One region of the Pseudomonas sp. HK3 genome, then DNA from elsewhere that is predicted to be linked to it. Evidence: predicted binding sites of a transcription regulator. Region 1 holds the regulator's gene; each other region holds the start of a gene.
The links. The regulator sigma-54, encoded in region 1, starts transcription at its own class of promoters, with help from an activator protein. The targets are predictions, from matches to a motif close to ANTGGCATNNANNTTGCTNT.
Positions count from the first base shown of each region.

Region 2: ACU6U9_RS13265 (flagellar basal body-associated FliL family protein) is a predicted target of sigma-54. The motif match lies at 1,865-1,884, and genes of this name have one in related genera.
Region 3: ACU6U9_RS19150 (ammonium transporter) is a predicted target of sigma-54. The motif match lies at 3,146-3,165, and genes of this name have one in related genera.
Region 4: flgB (flagellar basal body rod protein FlgB) is a predicted target of sigma-54. The motif match lies at 3,473-3,492, and genes of this name have one in related genera.

Region 1 is NZ_JBREXD010000002.1:769,927-775,944, reverse strand. Features, by position in the region: gene mgtE (magnesium transporter) at 1-24, opposite strand, end outside; gene ACU6U9_RS14650 (HPr family phosphocarrier protein) at 142-411, opposite strand; partial or broken gene rapZ (RNase adapter RapZ) at 523-1,381, opposite strand; gene ptsN (PTS IIA-like nitrogen regulatory protein PtsN) at 1,405-1,857, opposite strand; gene hpf (ribosome hibernation promoting factor) at 1,864-2,169, opposite strand; gene ACU6U9_RS14630 (RNA polymerase factor sigma-54) at 2,287-3,786, opposite strand; gene lptB (LPS export ABC transporter ATP-binding protein) at 3,841-4,566, opposite strand; gene lptA (lipopolysaccharide transport periplasmic protein LptA) at 4,571-5,077, opposite strand; gene lptC (LPS export ABC transporter periplasmic protein LptC) at 5,058-5,618, opposite strand; gene ACU6U9_RS14610 (KpsF/GutQ family sugar-phosphate isomerase) at 5,618-6,018, opposite strand, start outside.
Region 2 is NZ_JBREXD010000002.1:497,325-503,342, forward strand. Features, by position in the region: gene fliN (flagellar motor switch protein FliN) at 1-174, opposite strand, end outside; gene fliM (flagellar motor switch protein FliM) at 267-1,262, opposite strand; gene ACU6U9_RS13265 (flagellar basal body-associated FliL family protein) at 1,309-1,836, opposite strand; gene ACU6U9_RS13270 (flagellar hook-length control protein FliK) at 2,016-3,395, opposite strand; gene ACU6U9_RS13275 (Hpt domain-containing protein) at 3,459-3,791, opposite strand; gene ACU6U9_RS13280 (SpoIIE family protein phosphatase) at 3,797-5,512, opposite strand; gene ACU6U9_RS13285 (STAS domain-containing protein) at 5,534-5,833, opposite strand; gene ACU6U9_RS13290 (protein-glutamate methylesterase/protein-glutamine glutaminase) at 5,910-6,018, opposite strand, start outside.
Region 3 is NZ_JBREXD010000003.1:789,050-795,067, forward strand. Features, by position in the region: gene ACU6U9_RS19135 (ATP-binding protein) at 1-112, shown strand, start outside; gene ACU6U9_RS19140 (porin family protein) at 238-774, shown strand; gene ACU6U9_RS19145 (outer membrane protein) at 965-1,591, shown strand; gene ACU6U9_RS19150 (ammonium transporter) at 1,813-3,024, opposite strand; gene rlmKL (bifunctional 23S rRNA (guanine(2069)-N(7))-methyltransferase RlmK/23S rRNA (guanine(2445)-N(2))-methyltransferase RlmL) at 3,247-5,454, opposite strand; gene rmf (ribosome modulation factor) at 5,715-5,909, shown strand; gene ACU6U9_RS19165 (quinone-dependent dihydroorotate dehydrogenase) at 5,998-6,018, opposite strand, start outside.
Region 4 is NZ_JBREXD010000003.1:1,392,386-1,398,403, forward strand. Features, by position in the region: gene ACU6U9_RS22060 (flagellar hook-basal body complex protein) at 1-1,454, opposite strand, end outside; gene ACU6U9_RS22065 (flagellar hook assembly protein FlgD) at 1,491-2,279, opposite strand; gene flgC (flagellar basal body rod protein FlgC) at 2,534-2,980, opposite strand; gene flgB (flagellar basal body rod protein FlgB) at 3,030-3,422, opposite strand; gene ACU6U9_RS22080 (CheR family methyltransferase) at 3,683-4,495, opposite strand; gene ACU6U9_RS22085 (chemotaxis protein CheV) at 4,497-5,435, opposite strand; gene flgA (flagellar basal body P-ring formation chaperone FlgA) at 5,605-6,018, shown strand, end outside.

The sequences.
Region 1 (6,018 bases):
GTGTTTATGTTCGCCCCTGGACATAATGCGATCCCTTGAATTCAGGCTCGGATTGTACCGATAAAGGCTGTAACAGGCTACGACCCTTAGTTAAAAGTGTAGCCTAGAAGATTGATTTAATTAGGAGTTTTGCAAGAAAGGTTATTCACCCTCACCAAAGTAGTCGTTGATGAGTTCGACAATGGCATTCATAGCGGCTTCTTCATCATCGCCATTGATTTTCAAATGGACTTCAGAGCCTTGACTTGCAGCGAGCATCATCACGGACATGATGCTTTTACCGTCGACTTCTTTGCCGTTAAAGCTGATTTTTACTTTGCTGGCGAATGCCGAAGCGGTGGATACCAGCTTGGCAGCAGCCCGTGCGTGTAAACCCAATTTATTTATTATTGTGATGGAGTTTTCAAGCATATCAATACAAGCGAATAGGGATAGAGTGGATACCATATCGGCCAAACCGTTCTGTGTCTAGGTAATATAGGCGCTGGTTCGACAAGGGTTTAGGTGTTTATATTGAGAATCTTAAACATTAAGTTCACGATGACGCACTTGCACGTTAGAAAACTCGTTTTGATACGCGGCAAACAATCGTTCTGCCATGTAGACACTGCGGTGTTGACCACCTGTGCAACCAATGCTGACGGTCATGTATGTACGGTTGTTTGCTTCAAACTGAGGTAGCCATTTTTTCAGGAAGCCTTGAATGTCGTTAAACATTTCGATCACATGCTCATCATCTTGTAAAAACGCCTGAATCGAAGGATCTTGGCCCGTGAATTGGCGCAAAGCTGGGTCCCAATAAGGGTTAGGTAAGCAGCGCACATCAAACACAAGATCGCTGTCCTTAGGGATACCGTGCTTGAAACCGAAGGATTCAAACAGCAGTGACATGTCTGCACCTTGTTTTTGCACCACGCGTTCTTTTGATCATGCTACGTAATTGGTGCATCGATAAGTGAGTGGTATCCACGGTTAAATCTGCCATATCTGCAATGTGTTGCAGTACGGCTTTTTCTCTGTCGATGGCTTCAAGAAGCGGTACATCTGGCCCGGTAAGTGGGTGCTTACGTCGTGTGGCGCTAAAGCGGGTCAGCAATGTGTCGCTGTGGGCGTCGAGGTAAATAATCTCAAGTTGACATTGTTTGCGGTCAAGTTGATGAATGATTTCAGAGAAGTTAGCTAAATCCGCTTGAATATTACGCGCATCAATACTCACGGCAACAGAGCTCATTTGCCCTTGGCCGGATTGAATTTGGTCAAGCAGGTTTTGTAATAAGCCAACAGGCAGGTTATCAATGCAATAGAAACCCAGGTCTTCAAGTAGGTCTAAGGCGGTACTTTTACCCGAACCGCTGCGTCCACTGATAACCACAAGTTTCATGTCATAACCTTTCGTTTTGTTTATTAAGCCGTTGCCAGTTGATACAGCTCGTCATGGCCCTTAGCGGAGCGTAATTTATTACGATATTCTTCTTGGCTGAATCTTTCCGCCAACATACTAAGGGTTTGTAAATGTTGCTCAGTGGCTTCAGCTGGCACTAATAACACAAATACGATATCGACAGGTTTACGGTCAATTGAGTCGTAATCAATGGGTTCATCAAGAATGAAGAGAGCACCAATGGTGTCTTCACATTCCTCTAAGCGAGAATGAGGGATCGCTATGCCTTCGCCAATACCGGTACTGCCGAGTTTTTCTCTTGCAATGAGGCGTTCATAGATGTCATCAGCTTGAGCATCTTTGATATTGGAAGCAAGGAATTGACTAACATGTTGTATTAGCTTCTTTTTGCTACTGCATTGCGCACCCATTTGGGTGCGCTCAGGGGTTAAGATATTTGAGATACGAGAGGTCATATGACGTTAGTGATTACTTCCGTGACGGTGATTAACCATTTTTTCTTTGTGTTTAATTAGTTGTCTGTCTAGCTTGTCGGTCATGCCGTCAATTGCTGCATACATATCATCATTGTCAGCATTGGCATGTAGTTCAGCGCCAGATACATGCATGGTGGCTTCTGCTTTTTGGGTTACTTTTTCCACAGTGAGCGTCACTTGTACATTGGTAATATTATCAAAGTGTCGTTCCAGTTTTTCTATCTTGGAGTGGACATAGTCCTTAAGGGCTTGAGTCACTTCAACATGGTGGCCGCTGATATTAATTTGCATAGATGGCTCCTACTGTCTGCACTCCGAAATGGAGTACGTGAATGTGCTGATAACCTTTAGTATAGGCTACCGGCGAAAAACCAGTGTAGCTGTTTACCAAAACAGGTAGGCAAACAATTAAACCAAGCGTTTACGCTCGTTTGACGGTGGAATGTGCATCGCCTCACGGTACTTGGCTACGGTTCTACGTGCAACCTTAATGCCTTCTTCTTCTAAGATATTCGCAATTTTACTGTCACTTAACGGCTTCTTCGCACTTTCTACGGCGATGAGTTTTTTAATCATAGCTCGTATAGCCGTGGAAGAGCACTCACCACCACTGGTGGTACTAACATGGCTTGAGAAGAAATATTTTAACTCAAAAATACCCGCTGGTGTGTGCATGTATTTTTGTGTGGTCACACGTGAAATTGTGGACTCGTGCATACCGACGGCTTCAGCAATATCATGTAACACAAGGGGCTTCATTGCTTCATCCCCTTGTTCTAAAAAGTCTTGTTGGTATTCCACAATTTTCATGGCGACTTTTAACAACGTATCGTTACGACTTTGTAAGCTTTTCAAGAACCAGCGTGCTTCTTGTAAATGGTCTTTTATGAAGTTGTTGTCAGCACTGCTATCTGCGCGCTTCACCATAGACGCATAGTGGTCATTGATGCGCAGTTTTGGCGCAATCTCAGGGTTTAGCTCAACACGCCACTCCCCTTTGATTTTACGCACCATAACATCAGGAATAACATATTCACTGGTTTGTGGGTCAATTTGGGAGCCCGGACGCGGGTTTAATTCTTGAATGCCGCGAATGACTGTTTTCAGCTCTTCTTCTTTGACTTTTAGTTTACGCATCAGTGCTGCGTAATCTTTTGCACCGAGTAAATCAATGTATTGGTCAATCAATGTTTGAGCTAACGGTAACCATGGTGTTTCTTGTGGTAATTGGCGCAATTGTAACGATAAGCATTCTTGTAGATTTCGCGCGCAAACACCGCTTGGCTCGAACTGTTGAAGTAGGTTGAGCACCGCTTCTACTTCGTCTAATTCGATGTCTAATTCAGGGTCAAGTGATTCGACAATTTCATCCAGCTGTACTTTTAGATAGCCGTCATCATCTACGCCCTCAATGATATTGATCGCAATGAGATGATCGTTATCTGACATTGGAGTTAGGTTAAGTTGCCATAACAAATGGTCTTGCAGGTCGTCAGTGCTGCCGTTACGGCTGTCCATATCGTAATCTTCACCGGACGAACCTGATGAATGATTCTCAGTCATGGAAGTAGGGGCAGCAGAGGCTTGCCAAGTATCGTCCCAATCGCTATCTGTTGAAAGCTCATCAGGAATATTTTCGCTCCAATCATCGGCAGCGGTTGGTTCATCTGATGTGTGTTCGTCGCTTGGGGTGACTACTTCGACTTTCTCTTCACTTTGTGAATTGATGTCTTGATTGTTATCGCCTTCAAACTCTTCGTCAACATCCAGCAATGGGTTTGAATCCAATGCATTTTGAATTTCTAGTTGCAGGTCCAGTGTTGAAAGCTGTAATAAACGAATGGCCTGTTGCAGCTGAGGAGTCATGGTCAGCTGTTGACCCATTTTTAATTGGAGCGAGGCTTTCATATATTACTGCTTAATCCCATAGCGCGTTTGACCCATTGTAATGAATATACAAGATTACAACTTAAAGTCATCACCTAAATAAATATCTTTCACTTGTTGGTTCGATAACACATCGTCAGCGGAGCCTTCAGCGATGATATGACCATTACCTACGATATAAGCTTTCTCGCAGATATCAAGTGTTTCACGTACGTTATGGTCGGTAATCAGTACACCTAGACCGCGTTTTTTTAATTGTTTTACAATACTTTTTATATCGCCGACCGATATGGGATCAACGCCCGCAAATGGTTCGTCTAATAAAATAAATGACGGTTCAGCCGCAAGGGCTCTGGCAATTTCTACTCGACGTCGTTCACCACCGGATAACGCCATGCCCAAGCTGTCACGAATATGTTGAATATGAAATTCATCTAATAAACTTTCAAGTTTTTCTTTGCGTTCAGTATGGCTTAATTCTTTGCGGGTTTCTAAGATGGCCATGATGTTATTGGCGACGGTGAGCTTACGAAAAATGGAGGCTTCTTGTGGCAAGTAGCCAATTCCTTTTTGCGCGCGGCCATGCATGGGTAAATCGGTAATATCAGTGTCATCAATTAATACACGGCCCTTGTCTGACGCAACCAAGTTTACAATCATGTAAAAACAGGTTGTTTTACCTGCACCGTTGGGTCCAAGTAAGCCTACAATTTGACCGCTTTCAATGGATATGGAAACATCTTTAACTACTTGGCGTGGGCCGTAGCTTTTCGCTAAATTTTGCGCTTGCAATATTGCCATTGCGTTAAGGTTCCTTATCCTTTTTAGGCTGAATTACCATGTGGATACGATTTTCTTGTTCTTGGCTTTCAGCTTTTACTCTTTGTTCTTTTATTAGGTATACAATTTTTTCACCAGAAAAAATATTACCCTGTTTTTCAAGGCCCGCATTATTCAATAATGTTAATTGATCAATTTTTGTGTTGTAAATAATGGTTTCACCATAGGCAAGGGTTTTACCTTCATTGGCGTTTAACGTTTGCTCATAGCGTGCGGGTGTTCCTTTGGCAACGATTTTTTGTAAGCCTTCCGTCGTGCGAAATAAAACGATTTTTTCAGCTTCAATGTTCAGTGAACCTTGTTGCATTTTTACATTGCCGACGTAAATAATTTCACCTTTTATTTTATCTAAAGAGGCGGAGTCACTGGCAATGTGAATTTCTTGTTCGCTATCCCCTGGTAATGCGAAGCAGTTAAGGCTGCTGAGCAAAAGGGCGAGGGTGATGAGAATGTTACTGTGCCTTTGGATCATGGCGTCCTCTCACTTGTGATTTAAACTTTACAAATTGCGTATCTAATAAAATAGTCATACCAGTAGCGAGTAGTTCACTGTATTGACTTTCAATGGCAACTGGATCATCAGTGTCGGCTATTTGACTGATTAAGTCTATATTTAGGCTGTTTGTTGATAGGGTGAAATCACCCCCTTTCGGGCTTAGTGGCACAATTGTCACATTGCCTTTTAGCAATATATTTTTTTGCTGCTGTAGGTGGCCGGTGTCACTGCGCACACCCCATCTAGGCTCGCCTGCTTCATAAAGAATAATAGAAGGCTCCTTTAGTTCGGTGATGTCGTTTTTAGGGAAATGGGTTGCTTTAAGCGCATTGATTTTGCGTGAAAGTTCACCGTTATTTTCGAAACTGTGCGCCGCTAAGTTTTCGACGATGTAATCAGGCTCTTGATCGATGAGGTCTTGGGCAACAATCTCGACGGTGGCTTGGTGGTCGTCCAGTGCAAGGTAGGCCACCACGGCCAAAGCGGTGAGAATCGTGAGGATATAACGCTTGCGCATTAAATCACTCCAGCTCGTAGCAAGTCATGCATATTGATAACCCCCACTACTTGGCCGTTATCTAGGGACACGAGTGCATTGATTTTCTTTTCTTCCATGACCGCAAGCGCCTCAGCCGCTAATTTTTCGGGGTTAATCGTGGCGCAATCTTTAGTCATAGCAAGCTCTACGGGTGTGGTATGAAAGTCCACATCTTTATCTAACGCTCGACGTAAATCACCATCGGTAAAGATACCAGCCAGTGTGCCTTCAGGGGTGAGCACGGTGGTCATGCCAAGGCCTTTCTGTGTCATTTCCATTAGTGCGTCTTTAATGGGAGTCCCTAGCGCCACTTTTGGGATCTGGCTGCCGCAATGCATAATGGTTTTTACTTTAAGCAGTAGGCGACGTCCTAGGCTGC
Region 2 (6,018 bases), 270 kb from region 1:
GGTTGTATCGAGGTTTTCAGGCTCGTCATCACCATCAAATTCTTCCATGGGCGCCGGTTTAACACCGTCATCCTCATCGTCGTCATCTGTTTCACCGGCTTCTTCCATCGCGGCAGCCCACTCATCCGCTAAGCCTTCATCTTCACCGCTGGCTTCTTCTACGCCACCCGCCACTTCACTTGCTAATGATTCAGCATCGACACCTGACTCTTCCGAACCTTCGCCAGCACCCTCTGTTGGTTCTTCTGTGGTGTTTTCGTCATCACTCATACTGATAATCCATCTTTGTGACTATTATTTATTTTTCGTTTTATTGATTCTTTAATTTTTACTGCCAACACTTCGTTTGATACACCTAATTGTCCGCGGAAAATAGGCGTACCATTTGCCTGTAAAATAAAATCTTCTGGCATATCAATCGGGATCACATCTCCGGTTTTAAATGCCGCCACTTCACGTAATGAAATTTCCTGCTGAACAATGGTGCCATGTATCGGAACTTTGGCGTTCTGGATATCTTCTTGCAAAGATTGCACCCATCTTTCATCAACTTCATCGACGTCGGATTGCACACCGGCATCAAGCACTTCTCGAATGGGTTCAATCATTGAATAAGGTAATGCCACGTGTAAATCACCTCCGCCGCCATCCAATTCAATATGGAATGAACTGACCACCACCACTTCACTTGGGCTAACAATATTGGCCATAGCTGGGTTTACTTCACTGCCGTAGTATTCAAACTCCAAAGGCAAGACGGCATGCCATGCTTCTTTCATGTCTTTAAAAACTTGGCTTAAAATTAACTGCACCACTCGTAATTCAGTGGGTGTAAATTCACGGCCTTCTATTTTTGCATGGCGACCATCACCACCAAAAAAATTATCCACCAATTTAAATACTAATTTAGCGTCAAGAATAAATAAGGCAGTGCCTCTAAGAGGGCGAGCCTTGACCATGTTTAACGAGGTGGGGACATAAAGTGTGTGAATGTACTCACCAAACTTCATGATTTGAATGCCGCCACTGGCTACATCAGCACTGCGGCGTAAGAAATTAAACATACTAATACGCGTATAACGCGCAAATCGCTCGTTAATCATCTCCAAAGTGGGCATGCGCCCACGTACAATTCGATCCTGGCTTGAAAGGTCATAGGACTTAACACCTTCGCCACCACTAGGGTCTTCCGGCTCTATATCACCATCGTCTACCCCGTGTAACAGGGCATCAATTTCGTCTTGACTTAACAGATCTTGCACGAGTCAACGACCCTCTATAAACGGCTAATAGAAAACATGGCAAACATCACTGCATGACATAATTGGTAAATAATATTTGTTCTAAACCACCCTCAATACCGGTTTCTTGTGTTATTAAGCGTTGAATTTCTTCTTGCAGTTTAATACGAACATCCGCTCGACCTTCTGCTGTGCGTAAATGCTCATAACTTTGCTGCCCTAGTAACGAAATGATCGAGCTTCGAATCATAGGGCTGTGCATTTCTAACGCTTCAGCAATGCCAGGGTCACGTGTCATGGCTTCCATGTATATTTGTAAATACCGTTGGCGAGGACCCACTTGATAATTCACAATAAATTCGGGTTTCAATTTGATATAAATAGCAGGCCCCGCAGACGGTGCAGTTTCGACTTCTTCGGCAACGGTATCCTCAGATGTTTCTTCTGCTGGTTCATCATCACCACCCATTAACAACAAAGCGGCTGCGACACCAATGCCTATAACCAATACCGCGATTATGATAATGATGATCAATTTTTTATTGCTTTTGGGTGCTTCTACCGTATCCAATTGCAGTTCTTTTTCGTTCGCCATACGTCACCTTTTTGATGCTTAGTTAAAATCTGCAAGCCTTATGCCACGAACACAAAGAAACCTTTGGGTCTGTAGCGCCAATTTGAATAAGCTATTTATAATGTAAGTGTAGACAAGAACAACAGAAGAGCCTTGCCATCGAGTTATGACGGCAAGGCGAAATACGAAGCGATAAAAATTTAAGCGAAATAGTCCACCAGTGAATCACTTTCCATTGATTGAACCGCTTGTTCATCCGTCAAGTCAGAGTCGGAAAGGTCGCCCGCTATTTCGCCATCACCTGCCAGCCCATCATCAGTGTTTTGACCTTGTTGCTCACGACCTTGTTCAGAGACATTCACATCGGCTAAATTAATACCTTGTTGCTCTAATAGTTCACGCAGCCTAGGAGACTGTGCTTCTAATGCATCACGAACGGTTTGATTATTACTGCCAAACGCGACACTGACTTGATCGTTTTGAACTTTTATTTTCACTTCAAGTGAGCCTAACTCTGGTGGATCCAATTGAATACGAGCAGTTTGTACACTTTCACTGGCCATGATACTGATGCGCTTCGCCACTTGATCATTCCACTGAGGGTGCTGAGGCGGCACATCTAATTTATTAAACGTGGTTGAAAGTTTTTCTGACATCTGGGTTTTAGCGGTATCTGTTTGATCCAGCGCCATGGATTTTGCAGGGTTAGCGTCTTTTAACCCATTTAAGACTGCATCCGCTGTACCGGCTTTAACATCTTGCATCAGGCTAGGTTCTTGCGTTTGTGTAACGGGCGCGGCTGAATTTTCTTTTAAAACACTTAATGTTTTAGGCTGTTCATGGATCGACGTGTCTTCGAGTTCTAGTCCATCTAAGCTCACGTCATCCAACACGCTTTCCATACCAAGTTCATCAAGGTTAATCATTTTACTATTTTGAGCGGCCATACCTGCCAGAGGGTTCACTGCTTGCTGGATAGGCTCGAGTAATTTTTCAGGCTCACCTTGACTGCCTTGCCTCATGGCTAAATCCGATGGCGCTATTTTTACCTGACCATTGGCATCGGTTAACACGCCTTTCATGTCAAGAGCGTCGGTTTCTTCACTATCTAATGGTGCGCTACTTTGTGTTTGAACTTGAAAATGTGGTTGCGCTCGACGCAAACTTTCAAGGTACTGTAACCCTTGCGGAGCATCTCCTTCGCTAGACTGTAAAGTGTCTGGTTGAATATTTTGAGCGTACAGCACACTACTTTCATCGCTGTGTATGTACACCTGAGGTTGCAGCGCAGGGGGACCCATAAAATCAGGATTTAGATCTTCAAGATGGTTATCGTCAAGGGTGTAAGTGTGCGGTAAATAAGCGGCAAATTCTTGCCCTATTGGCATGCTGGCGAGCTCACTCGCCACTTGAAGTTGATCAAAGAAATTTAATCCATTTGCACCATTACTAGTCGTATCGGCAGAAAGACTACTGCTCTGAACTGGGCCTAAAACCCCTGCTTTACCCGTAATAGGCTGAGATAACGGGTTGCTATTAGTAGTTGGTGAAACGAGAGCAAATAAAGGCGATACCGGCATGACTTAACCCAATTAATTCTTTGATACAAAGAATTTGCAATGCTTAGGCCAAGTTTTAAAAAGTTACTGTAATTCTTGAAGTTGGGCTTTAACCAATAAAAATTCTTGTTCTATCTTTTCAAATACTTGTGATACATCATCTAACTTTTGAGCTCGACCTGAGTCTTCAACTGTTTTAAATAATGCAGATAATGACTCTGCGCATACATTGGCACTCGAACCTTTTAAACTATGTGCTAACTCAGCTACTTGGAGGCTATCGGTTGAACTAATAGCCTCTTTTAAAGCGATCATTTTTGTATCACTATCATTAAGATAGGTCATGACAAGATCACCAAAGCTATCTTCCATGATGTCTTTTAATTCTTCTATTTGCGAAATATTCAAGTGGGACATAGCACTTACTCCTCAAGCTGAGTTTTCCATGACAAGCAAACCTGTACTTTGTTGCCTTTACCAAAATAAATAAGACTATCACATAAACTATAAATCAGTGGAATGCCTCGACCACAATAGGCTGAATTATCTTCAGATTTAAGGTTGAAATTGTTGTTATCATATTTAAATCCCTCGCCACTGTCTTCAACCACAATGGTGAGCTTACCACCCTTATCGAGTGGTTCAAGATCAAAGTCAAACTTAACAAATGTATCCTTTAAAGATTCCATAGCGATATTACGTAAACGATAATATTCCGCAAAGCCATCAGCTGTTTTTTTAAGATCCGAACTTAAACCTAATACACCGTGTTCAAATGCATTAGAGAATAGTTCCGCCATTAACGTATAAAGTTGACCACTTAAGTTACGCAGTGCAGGTACATCATTAAGTATATTCAACATGACGGGAAGAGGATTAAATGTTTTTAGGGTCTCGTCTCTTAGGGTGTAGACCATATTCCAATCGGTCGGGCCCGTCACTGCACCACTGGATAAATCAATATCAACTTTGGCAATCTCTGACTCATCCACCATTGATAACTCTAATAAAGTGGTATCATCATCACGACCATTCTCGCCTGCGAATTGATTCACATTTTTCAAAATATTATCGAAAAATAATTCACTATCAGGTTCATCAAAAATAGCAAATAAGCGCTCATCACCAAATAGTTCGCCCTCCGTATTACGGGCTTCTATGATGCCATCAGACCACATATAAAGTTTATCACCCGGAATAAATCTAAACGTGGCAGTATCGGCATCAAATGCTTGTGATGACAACACACCCAGCGGCAAATGGTTTGATTTAATGCGTTCAATTTCTCCGGTTTCTTTACGATATAACCCAAAGTCCGGTAACCCACCCATCCAAACTTCTATTTCTTGGCGTCTGAAACTTAAATTCACCATACAGGTACAGCAAAAGTAACCTACTGGCAGTATTTTTTTTAGTTTGATATTTATTTCGCGTAAAATATCAACCATGAAGAAGCCTTTGGCTGTCATACCATAAAATATTTCAGCAAGGGGCATCGCACCAATCGCAGCGGGCAAGCCGTGTCCGGTAAAGTCACCTAATAGAATATGAATACTGCCAGAAGGTTTGCGTGCTGCGAGCAAGACGTCACCATTAAAAATAGAGAATGGTGACAACATGTGTTTAATATTGGGTAGATCTAAACAACCACTGTGGGCCACATTATCATAAACGGCTCGAGCCACCTGTTGCTCATGGCGCATATGTTCATTATTTTCTCTAATGACATCTCGCTGATCTTGTAGAGTATTATGCATTTTGAGCATACGACTAAATGCATTAATTTTAGCCTGCAAGATAATTTTGTTGTACGGTTTTGAAATGAAATCATCGCCACCGCTTTCAAGGCACGTAGCAAGATCAGACGCTTCTTGTAGGGAGGTTAAGAAGATAATGGGGACCATATCTTCACCTGCTAATGCCTTAATAGACTTAGCAGCTTGCTGCCCATTTAAGTTGGGCATAATGACATCAAGTAAAATGATATCGGGTTTGTGTTCTAAAAATTGATTAATGGCTTCGTTGCCATCAGCCGCTTCACACACGCTGTGCCCCATTTTCTTAACAATGGCACACAGTATCATTCGGTCAGATTGATTATCATCCGCCACCAATATATGCAGTGGTGTTTCATCCATAGCGGACCTCAGCTATACCGTTTATTCGATCGTAAACAGTTGCTCAAAGTTAGAAATCGTTAAAATCTTTTTAACATCCGCATTACAGCGGCTAATACGAACATTGGCACTTTCTCCGCCAGCATGGTCACGTAGTAGTAGTAACATGCCTAAAGCAGAACTATCTAAATAAGACGCTTTAGCCATATCAATGACGTATTTATTGACACCACTATCAGCATCCTCATACGCATCTCGAAACTCTTGATGAGCACTAAAGTCGAATCGTCCTTCAACAACGACCGTAAGTTCATCACCTTTAATAGAAGTATTTATCGGCATGTCAAACCTCTTATATCCTTTGCGTAGTTTTACTGCTTTCTTTGAGCATAGTTCAAAAAAAATAGTTTAGTAAAATTTAGTGTTTAATTGCGTTTTTTAATTTTTTTACCGTATGGGCTGCAATTTGATTCAAGGGTAGAATGATGTTTTCAGCGCCTAATTCGACTGCCGCACCCGGCATCCCC
Region 3 (6,018 bases), on a different contig from region 1:
AGGGCAAGGGATTGGCTTAGCCATGGTGGTGGATATCGTTGACCAATATCAAGGCAAGCTGCACCTAAGCCAGTCAAGCTTAGGCGGCTTAAAGGTCGAAATTTTAATTTAATTAGCCATTCATTTTCAGTTCATTTTACGTTCATTTTCAGTACATTGCCTGTTGTTAATCTTATTCCAGTCGAAGCAAACAACGATTTGTTTCACTTAAATGGAATGACACAGGATAACAATATTATGAAAAACCTAACGCTGATCTCAACACTTACCGCGTCTCTTTTTACTTTATCTGCGCACGCTGATTTAAATAATTTCTACGTTGAAGGCGCTGCAGGTAAAGCCAAAATAGACAATGGCTATAACAGCGAAACCGATACCAGTATGAGCCTATTAGGTGGCTACAAAGTCTTTGCTAACGGGCCGTTATCAGTCAGTACTGAAGTGGGTTATAATCGTTATCTATCGATAGACTCTGACACACCATTTGGTAAAGCAAGTAACACAATCAGCAGCTTGTCACTTGGAGGTAAAGTGGGGTACGAAGTAGCCCCTAAACTACAAGTATTTGGGCGCCTTGCTTATGAAGCAATAGAGCAAGAAGTTAAATTGCAAGGTGCGACTGCAAGTCTAACATCAGATGAATTTACATATGGTGTCGGTGCATCTTATGAAGTGGCGGAGCAGCTAACCGTTGGCACCCAATATAAATTCGCTCAATTAGACAACGACATAGACCTAAGCAATGTAAGTGTTTCTGTGGGCTATCAATTTTAATACCTTAAGATCACATTTTTGAACAAATAAAAAGGGATTTAATTAATTTTAAATCCCTTTTTTACACCCTATTTAACCACTCCGTTATATCAATAAATACTGATCACTAGTAACGCATTGATTAAATGTATTTTTGTGATATCTTTGCCGCGATTTTTATAATGCACATATATCGGATACATATAACATAATGAAATATACACTAGCCGCAGCGTGCTTACTTGCCTCTTCAAGCGCGTTCGCACAAGAAGGCAACGCTATGATTACAGGCTTCAACTACACAAAAAGCCTTTCTGCAGAAGCAAAAAAAACCTATGATAGACCTGACCGTGAATACACAGAAGATATTAGCACTAAAGCATTCGGCGTATATTTAGGCTACGTCAATGAAAAAAATAATCGGTTTTTAGTATCTTATTCAAAAGCAGATGTTGATTTTGATCGCTCCCCTGCCTCAGAAGATATCACTGGTTTTGATTTAGATTGGCAGTTTGTTTATGGCCAAGATCAAATTCAGCCTTATTGGGGAATCGGATTTGGCTTCCACTCAATTAAAGATGCTGCAATTCTTTCTGGTAGCAACAAAGATGGTGATTCTTTGAATGGTGCATCCTTTCAAATGTCAGCTGGCATTAAAGCCGCAATTAACGAACAAGTTGAATTAGATATTTCTATTCAAAGAAAAGCGTATGCATGGCAGTCAATCCACATATTAAATATTGATAACTATGGTTATAGCTACAGCTATTACTCAGAGTCTATTGATACAGCTTACGCTCAAAATTCACTTAGCATTGGCCTTGGTTTTAAATTTTAATTATTATTACTAATGGTTGTATTGATGCAGCCCTTTTTATCACATCCAAATAAGCACCACATACTGCAAAATATCAAATTCTGCCTCAGACTACTGACTGACACAATATTAAAAACATTATAATTTTAAGACAGCGGCAGTTCAAACCCATAAAAAAAGCGCTTACCTAAGTAAGCGCTTTTTGTTTTAACTCAAAAAGATTATGAACTAATAATTAGCCATTAATCTTCTGAAGTGGATGCAATTTTATGGATCGATAAATCCGCACCGTTGTATTCTTCTTCTTGAGTTAAGCGTAAGCCAGCAATGGCGCCAACCAAACCGTAAACCGCAAAGCCACCGATTAGAGCAACCGCCACACCACTTAATGAACCCACAAGCTGTGACATAAAGGTTACGCCACCCATACCACCTAAAGATTCCAAGCCAAAGATGCCCGCTGCAATCCCACCCCAAAGACCACACAAGCCGTGTAAAGGCCAAACACCTAACACATCGTCAATGCGTGGGAATTTATTTTGAAACAACGTAAAAGTGTAAACGAATAGCGCACCTGCTACACCGCCCACAACTAACGCGCCCATTGGGTGAAATAAATCAGAACCGGCACACACAGCCACTAAACCAGCAAGTGGGCCATTGTGAATGAAACCAGGGTCATTTTTGCCCATTAACATCGCCACCAATGTACCGCCAACCATGGCCATTAATGAGTTTACTGCCACAAGGCCGCTGATGCCGTCCATTGTTTGCGCTGACATGACATTAAAGCCAAACCAACCAACCGTTAGAATCCAAGCACCTAACGCCAAGAAAGGAATACTTGATGGCGCAAACGCAACCGGACGACCTTCACGGTAACGACCCGTACGCGCACCTAATAAGATAATCGCGGCCAGTGCAATCCAACCACCCATGCCGTGCACAACAATAGAGCCAGCAAAGTCATGAAATTGCGCACCAAACGTGGCTTCTAACCATGCTTGATAGCCAAAGTTACCGTTCCAAATTAAACCCTCGAAAAACGGGTAAACCAAACCAACAATCAATGCTGACGCAATTAAGAACGGGTAAAATTTCGCACGCTCAGCAATGCCGCCCGACACAATCGCAGGGATGGCAGCAGCAAAGGTTAATAAGAAAAAGAACTTAACTAATTCATAACCGTTTGTTTGTGAAAGCTCATTTGCATTCGCAAAGAAGTCAGCACCATACGCCACGGTGTAACCCACAAAGAAGTAAGCAATGGTGGATACTGCAAAATCGGTAATAATTTTAACCAAGGCATTAACTTGGTTTTTATGACGTACAGTACCCACTTCTAAAAAAGCAAAGCCTGCGTGCATAAAGAACACCATGATGGCGCCCAATAAAATAAAGAATGTGTTTGAGCTGCTAACTAGGGTTTCTACAGCACTGTTGATGTTTTCCACAACAATCCCCTCTTATATGCACCTTAAATCAGCAAGAGCCATTGCTGCTAAGGTGTCGTCTTATAGTTAATAGTGATTAAAGCGTCTCTGCTTAGTTCACCGCTTAATAATGACTCAACTTAATGCATGCAGCATGCCAAGTGCGTCATTTTAAAGCACCACATTAAAAGAAGGGGTGACAAAAACTGGGCGAAAATAGCATTCACCCAGTTTTTATAGGCACTAAGAAGAGGCTTTGATTAAAAAGCACTGATGAATTTTTTGATTACGAGCAAAGTCTTGGGGAATACTTTGCGCACTTATATCCTCAATTACGAACTGATTTAGTGCGTCATGCTCCATTTTGAAGCGCCTAAAGTTATTCGAGAAAATTAATGTCCCACCAGGGCGCAAAATCCCCATGGCCAAAGTAATCAACTTCACGTGGTCGCGCTGAACATCAAAAATGTCCGACATACGCTTGGAGTTAGAAAAGCTTGGCGGGTCCATAAAGATTAAGTCATAGCGCTCTTTATTTTGCTGCGCCAGTTCTAGCCACGTTACACAATCAGCCTGTACAAATTCATGGTTGGTATCGGCCAAGCCATTCAATGCAAGGTTTTTGCGCCCCCAGTTAAGGTATGTGTGAGACATATCAACGCTGGTAGTTGAACGCGCACCACCCACCGCAGCATGCACACTGCCCGCACAGGTGTAGCTAAATAGATTTAAGAAGTCTTTGTTTTTTGACCACGCACCAATATCAGCACGAATAGGTCTGTGATCTAAAAACAAACCGCTGTCTAAATAGTCTTTAAGGTTAATATAAAAACGGCAATCGCCCTCTTGCACTTCAAAGAACTGCTCTTGCTTGTCTTGTTTTTCATACTGGCGCTTGCCCTTTTGCATCATGCGCTGCTTTAACACAACTTGCCCACGGTCGATTTTTAACGCAACGGGTACAGCATCCAACACGTCACGCAAACGGTTTTCTGCTTTTTCTGGGTCAACCGATTTAGGTGGTGCGTATTCTTGAACATGTACCCACTTATCGTACACATCGATAGCAACCGAGTACTCAGGCATATCGGCGTCATACAAACGGTAGCAATTGGTGTTTTGTTTTTTCACCCAAGGTTTTATTTTTTTCAGATTTTTTTGCAAACGGTTACACACCATTTGCGCGCCCTCGCCAAGCGTCGCAGCTTCATATACTGCTGTGTTCGCAGGCTCGCTTTCTTCTAGTTGAGCTTGGGCTTGAGCCTTTTCACTTGAACCCTGCGAGATGGTATACAAAAATAATTTTGATGAAATCGCACCATTATAAAACTGATATTGTTTATGAGCGCGCATTTTAAATTGGTAGGCTTGACCTGGGTTACCGGTAAAAATACCCAGCGTCCAATTGGCAAAATGCTGCTTAACTAAGCGACCAAATGCCGAATACAAAGAGCCAATGGCCACTTCGTCACTTAAGCGTTCACCGTAAGGCGGGTTACACAATACTAGGCCAGCTTCAGGTAGCCCTTTTTCTTTGTGCAGTTCATTTAGTGTTTGCGTTTTAAAATGAATAAAATGCATCACACCAGCACGGCGTGCGTTATCACGCGCTTTATTTAAAACCGATTCATCCATGTCGTAACCGATCAAGGTTAATTCAGCTTCTGATTCTTGCGCCGCTAATTTACGTGCTTGTGCATCGTCTTTAATGGCTTGCCATGGTTGCGGCTGAAAATTTTGCCATTTCTCAAACGCAAAACCTGCACGCAATAAACCCGGTGCAATATCAGCCGCCATTAACGCCGCCTCAATCAGCAACGTGCCCGAACCACACATAGGGTCAAGCAGTGCGCCATCTTCTTGCTTCATCACATCAGGCCAGCCTGCACGCAACAATAATGCAGCCGCTAAATTTTCACGCAGTGGCGCTAAACCTTGGCTTTGACGATAGCCACGACGGTGCAGTGATTCACCTGCCATATCTAACGACACAGAAACTGCATCGCGACTTAAGCGCACGTGAATACTAATATCAGGCTGATCCGAAATATCTGGGCGCGTGCCGGTTTTATCACGAAAGTAATCACATACCGCATCTTTAACTTTTAATGCACCAAAATGGGTATTGCGAATATCGTCATTGGTGCCCGAAAAATACACACGAAACGTTTGGCCATCGCTTAAATGCTCAGTCCATGGGATCTCAAGTAATTGCTTGTACATATCATCGGCATTGGCCACCGGAAAATGCGCCAATGGATACAGTACTCGGCTGGCCAAGCGCGACCACAAGCAAATTTTATAGCCTATGATGTGGTCAGGCTCGCAACTGACAAATGCCACCCCTATTTTTACGGCTTGCGCGCCCAAATCGGTTACTTCTTTGGCCAGCAAAGACTCCAAACCTTTAGGGCAAGTGACGACCATTGATTGTTGTTCTATTTCATTCATGCACGCATCAACTTTTTATCTAATTTTGGCTTTGCCATTTAAGTTAAGAGCATGCGCTCTACACTGGCGATGTTTGTGTAATTTAAATCCGTTTACAGATCAATCACTTAGAATTTAATAACTTTTGGATCTAATAAAAATCCGTTAAAGAACAAATAAATCATTAACATGGGGCTGTAACCTATCCATACTGAAATCTGTGTTAGGCAATTTTTAATGCCTAATACATGTTCAACATTTTCAAACAGAGGCAACGACGTATGAGAAGACAGAAGCGTGATATGGATCGCCGAGCATTCCAAAAAGGTTACATGGCAGGCGTTCAAGGTCGATCTAAAGACCTATGCCCAGATGGCACTGCCCACTTTAATTGGATGAGTGGCTGGCGTGAAGGTCGAGCTGATCACTGGGACGGCTACTCAGGCGTAGCTGGTGTACATCGACTTCCGGTTTAACTCACACTTACAACAAATTCTCGCTTAAATCATCAGGGCCCTAAAGGGGCCCTTTTCAATTCTAAAGCACATCAATTTATTTATTAAACTAGCGGCTCTTTATGGCTGC
Region 4 (6,018 bases), on a different contig from region 1:
GCGCCAGAAACAGTAAATTCAGGCCCAACCTGTGCGTTAATAACCTGTCGTACTTCATCAATGGTCACCGCATTAATGTTACCCACTGGCAGTGCTAAGAAAGAAGCATTATTCAGTGTAATTGTCGTTGGGGTTGTCGTCCCATTTGAATCGGTCACCTCAACATCGAATACAATTGACTCAGCAGCGCCAAAATCACCAACAATTGAGGCACCCGGTGTTACGGTGGAGGTGAGTAAACCTGGGCCACCCAATATAGTACTGGTCATCGCCAAAGGCGGTGTAGCGACTGTTCGAGTGGTGGTTGATGTACCTGGAATACTTCTTAAATCCGCAACAATTGGGTTTGACCCCACAAATAAATTACTGCCTGCAATTCCGGCACTGTAGTTCACACCTGCCGCCAGCGGGCTACCCATAAGTGCATCCCAATCTGCACTACTGCCCGTCACAGCAAACCCGGTACCTATGGTTGAGTCATAACCAGAGCGCTGAATGACAACCGGCAGTGGACCAACAAGCGGATTAGGGGCAGGGTCAGGTGACGTCGTCACTTCAAACTCATTCGGACCAAACGCCGCATCTAATTGGCTTTGAATATCGGCAACTAAATTATTTATAAACACACTTTGTGAGGTACTCGGTGCAACTGCGCCCACTGCCGGAGCCGTCCCACCAATGGTAATGGTTTGTGCGCCGGTACCGTCTTGCGGGTCAATGGTCAGTGTGGCTACTTCTGCAACTGTTGGGTAACCCGTTGTATTAAAGAAAGCAGCCGTATTTGCTACCAAGTCAGCATCCACTGCCCCATCAAAGGTAAACGCTGATGGCGTGCCTGCTGTAGTTGGTTGTGCCAGTGTGGCATGAACAGAGGCTGTGTTGTCAGCAATACCTGAATCTGGTGTGGCAATGGCCAAACCTGTGGACTCCATGCGCGAGCCTAACTCTTGCAATACTAATTCTGATGCATCTAAGTTTAGAATAGCGGAAACACGGGAAGTTAATGCAGGCGGTTGATTACCAATACGAATTTGAATATCACCCAGTACGCCATTTACCACCCCATCACCATTGGCTTCATAGCCTTGTAAGCGAGCACTGTTATTTGCCACCACAAAGCCGTCTTTATCTAAACCAAAAATACCGGCACGAGTATAAGACTCCGTACCATTATCACTCAATATGAAAAAGCCCGTGCCATCAATCGCCATATCTAACGCGTTTTCGGTACCACTGATATTGCCTTGACTGAATTCTTGGCGAACATTATCAACCAGTACCCCACTGCCCACAGGTTTTGTGCCTGTGCCTAAAATACTCGTGGTGTATACATCCGCAAATTCTGCCCGCGACTCTTTAAAGCCCACCGTACTCGCGTTTGCTACGTTATTACCGGTGACCTCTAAATCAATAGAGGCTGCTCTAATACCACTTAAGCCGATGTTAAATGCCATGATTGACTCCTTCGCCCAAACTAACGGGCTAGATAATTAATTTAAAATTTGTTTTACATCCGACATCGGTGCTTTGACGCCGCCAGCTAAATTCAAGGTAATTTGATTATTGGTGCCCAACGTCACGCTATCGACTTTGCCACTCATAGCCGTATCAACCGCTTCACTTTTACCATTGATTGAAGCGGTCACTTCAAATTTATATTCCCCAACTGGGTATGGCACAGGAATGGGGTTACCAGCATCGTCCAATATTTGATTACCTTCTTCGTCAACAAAGTATTCTTTGCGATTTAATAATGAGCGATCAAGTTCAACTATTTTACCATCCATTTCTAAATTCGCACCGTCCCAACGTAATGACATCGGCCCTTTCTCGTGAAACCCCAAACTAATGGTTTCTAAGGTCTGCCCGCTTTTGTTTTTCACTTGTAATGAAATATTCGACGTTGTAGCAGGAATATCACTATAGCTAGCAATGACCTCACCATTAAGTAAGAAACCAAGCTCATTACCTGGGACCACAACTGACTGCCCCACTAATGATGATGCTTGCAATGCTTGACTGGATCTCAATTCCGAGGCCATGTCACCCACTGTACTATTCAAATTTTCAATCCCCTCAACCGAACTAAACTGCGCCAGCTGGGCAACAAATTCTGTGTTGTCTTGCGGCTCGAGTGGGTTTTGATTATTCATTTGTGCAACCAGTAATTTTAAAAAGTCGTTTTTACCCAGCTCATTCGACTTTTCAGTTTCATTATCACTTTTTGCATACTGATCAAGTGCCGTTTGCGACGTCCCGACCCCAGTTACATCAGCCATGGTTTACTCCTGGTGACTTCTCTTTGGTGACTTCTATTTTAAGCCTGACGCCCTGTGGGCGTCTGGCGTTTATAATTTTCAAATCGTCTTTTGGTCTATATTTACAGAGTCTTTTTACAGCATTAATTTTTTCTAGTTGACCTGTGAAAGAAGCTTAATCACGATCCCACTTGAAATGATCGGTCAAGTTGACTTGCCAGTAACACCTTTCGCCAGCAAGTAAACTTTAATTACTTTAAACTCTCATTTATAAATTACTGACCAAGTGTCAGCGTACGCTGTAACATTTGTTTGGCCGTTTTCATCATTTCAACATTCAGTTGATAGCTGCGCGATGAACTCATCATATCTGTCATTTCTTCAACGACATTCACATTGGGATACATAACATAACCCTCTTCATCTGCCATTGGATGATGAGGTTGATAACGTTTTTTAAGTGGCGCATCGCTTTCAATAATGCCCTTCACTTCGACACCGTCACCTATTTGTGAGCGTATATCTAATTTATCACTTAGACCTTTAACGTTATCCCATTGCTTATCAATCACGCTGAACCATGGCTTACGTGCTTTGTACGTTTCATCAATGCTTGAACTCACGGTTTCAGCATTGGCAATATTCGAGGCTGTGGTGTTTAAACGCACTGACTGTGCATTCATACCGGTACCGGCAATATTAAAAACATTGGTTAATGACATTTTTTATTCTCCTTGTCTTAGCGCTCACTAAGATCATTTGCCTTATTAATTACTGGCCTTTAATGGCGCCTTTTAAGCCTCGGAACTTACTGTTTAAAAATTCAAATGACGCGTTGTAACGTAATGCATTTTCTGTGTAAAAAGACTGCTCCATTTGCGTATCAACCGTGTTGCCATCAATAGCGGGTTGGTAAGGGTTACGGAACATTAAATCTGTATCGGTATGCACATTGCCTTCAAGGTGGTGCTGATTGGTTTTATTCATTTCTAACGAGCGATTGCTTTCATTTTCGAGCACCGCATTAAAATCAATGTCGCGCGCTTTAAAATGTGGGGTATCTGCGTTTGCTAAGTTATTGGCAAGAATCTCGGCACGCGACGCACGCAACTGCATAGTTTGAGGGTGGATACCTAACGAATTTTTAAAACCCAATGCTGACATAGAAACCTCTAACTGTTTGGCTGTGCTACTTTGTTTGCCTTTGCAGAGATATAGCAACGCCTATGCCAATCTATTTTTATCATATATTTCAATGACTTAGAGGTTTTTAAGCCATATTAAAAAGCGGCAATGTTTGCCGTTATGTGAAAAAGCGGAAAATGAAATAATCCTTAAAAAGACTATACACTCTTGTTATCTTGGCCATAAAAAAACCCTTAATACCAAGGTATTAAGGGTTTCGAATACAGATGATGAGGTAATTAAGCTTTTTTACGGTAAATAATACCCGGGCTACATTGAACCATCTCATAATGCTCTGGTAGGCCACTGAGTGCTTCGCTGGCCCCTAAAAATAAATAGCCACCAGGCTTTAATGTTCCATGAATCCTAGTGAGAATATCTTTCTTCACGTCACCCGAAAAATAAATCAAAACATTACGACAAAATACAATGTCAAACCGCCCTAGTGTCGAATAAGGGTTAAGCAGATTCAACATTCGGTATTGTACTCGGGCAGCGATATTTGCGTTCACTTTCCAGCTGTCCTCATGTTTAGAAAAATATCGCGTCAATAAATCAGGTGGCATACCTCGCCCTAGTGCCAGTTGATCATAGACGCCCGACTTGGCTCGTTCTAACGCACTGGTCGAAATATCTGTCGCCACTATTTTTTCTGAGGTTAACTTACCTGGGTTCGCACGTTTAAATTCCTCAATAATCATACTGATAGAATAAGGCTCTTGCCCTGTAGACGACGCAGCGCACCACAAGTCTAAACTTTTTTGTTTGGTGCATAACTCAGGTAGTAATTTTTCTTGTAGGATTTTAAATGGATGCGAATCACGAAACCACAGTGTTTCATTTGTGGTCATGGCATCGACCACTCGCTCCCTTAGTCGAGAGTCCGATTCTATTTTTTTCACCAGCCCAGAAAGCGCCGTTAGCTCTAACTCACCCATGATCGCGCGTAAACGGCTCGCAACAAGATACTCCTTGTTGTCCCCTAATAATATGCCACAGACGCGCTCTAAGTAATCTCGAAACAATGCAAAATCCGGTTTGGTAATGTCCATATTATGTTTTATTCCTAGATGCTTTTACCCTTTCAGATACTTTTGACGCTAAAACGTCTGGGTTAAATTTTGCAATAAAATCATCAGCCCCGACTTTTTTAACCATGCTCTGATTAAATACACCACTTAATGATGTGTGCAAAATAATGTGCATTTTATTCATATTTGCATCACTGCGTACCGCCGTTGTCAGTGTGTAGCCGTCCATTTCAGGCATTTCAATATCTGAAATCATCATGGCGTAATATTCAGCCGGATTAACGCCTGACTCGACCATTTCTTTTAAGTGGACCAACGCTTGATGACCATCATTCATTGCTGTCACTTCAACACCTAATGACTCTAAGCATTTCGTCACTTGCTTACGTGCAATTTTAGAATCATCAGCAATCAATACTTTTGGTGCTTCATGTTCAGTGCCCGATTGCGAACTGGCTAATATATCTTCGCTGATGCTTTCTTCCATTGGTGAAACTTCAGATAAAATTTTCTCAACATCGATAATTTCAACTAAACGCCCCTCCACTTCGGTCACGGCTGTTAAGTAATGTTCTCGGCCTGTGCCCTTTGGTGGTGGATGGATTTCTTCCCAGTTCATATTCACGATGCGCTCAACGCCTGAGACTAAAAAGCCCTGAGTCGCGGTATTGTATTCAGTAATAATGACAAAGCACTGCTTAGGATCACCCACCGTCACGTTGCCCGTAGCTAACCCCATATCCATAATCGGGATTGTCCCCGAACGAATATGCGCAACGCCAATCACCACACGATGACTCTTTGGTAAAATGGTTAATCGCGGGCACTGTAAAACCTCTTTCACCTTAAACACATTAATCCCGTAAATTTGCGGGCCATTTAAGCGAAAAAGTAACAGTTCTAAACGGTTTGCCCCTACCAGTTGGGTCCTTTGGTCGACGGAATCAAGTACCCCGGCCATAAACAAACTCCATATGAAAACAACCCCAAATTGGCTGTTCTAATCTCGTTTTTGGCGGCATGCCCTTTGCAGCATTCCCCATATATTGGAACGGCGTTAGTAATCTGCCACTCCCAGCTCCAATGCCCGTGCATTAAGCTGTCTTGTATTGAGAATAGGACAAATTTTGGTGATACACAGAGTTTTTATTTTATTGGTCTTGTTATGCCTACCACTAAGTGGAATAAGCAGCCCATGGTATGAACAACTTGAAACCAGCCTTAAGCAGGCACTGGCAAGCCAACTTGATAACATGGCGCTAAAAATGGGGCTGTCGGACTACCGCTATACTATTGACCTCAACTACCTAGATAGCCGACTTAATCTCACCCCTTGTTTAATACCTTTAAACATCGATGCCCCTCAGCCACTCGAACTGGGACGCTCTCACATAAAAGTAGCCTGCCAAGACACCAGCCCTTGGGCACTGAATGTGCCAACGGATGTCAATTTATTCACGCAGGTGGTGGTGCTTAATCAGCCAGTCTCAAAAGATCAGGTCATTACAGAGGCCCAAATCAACCTACAACGGCAAAACCTAGCC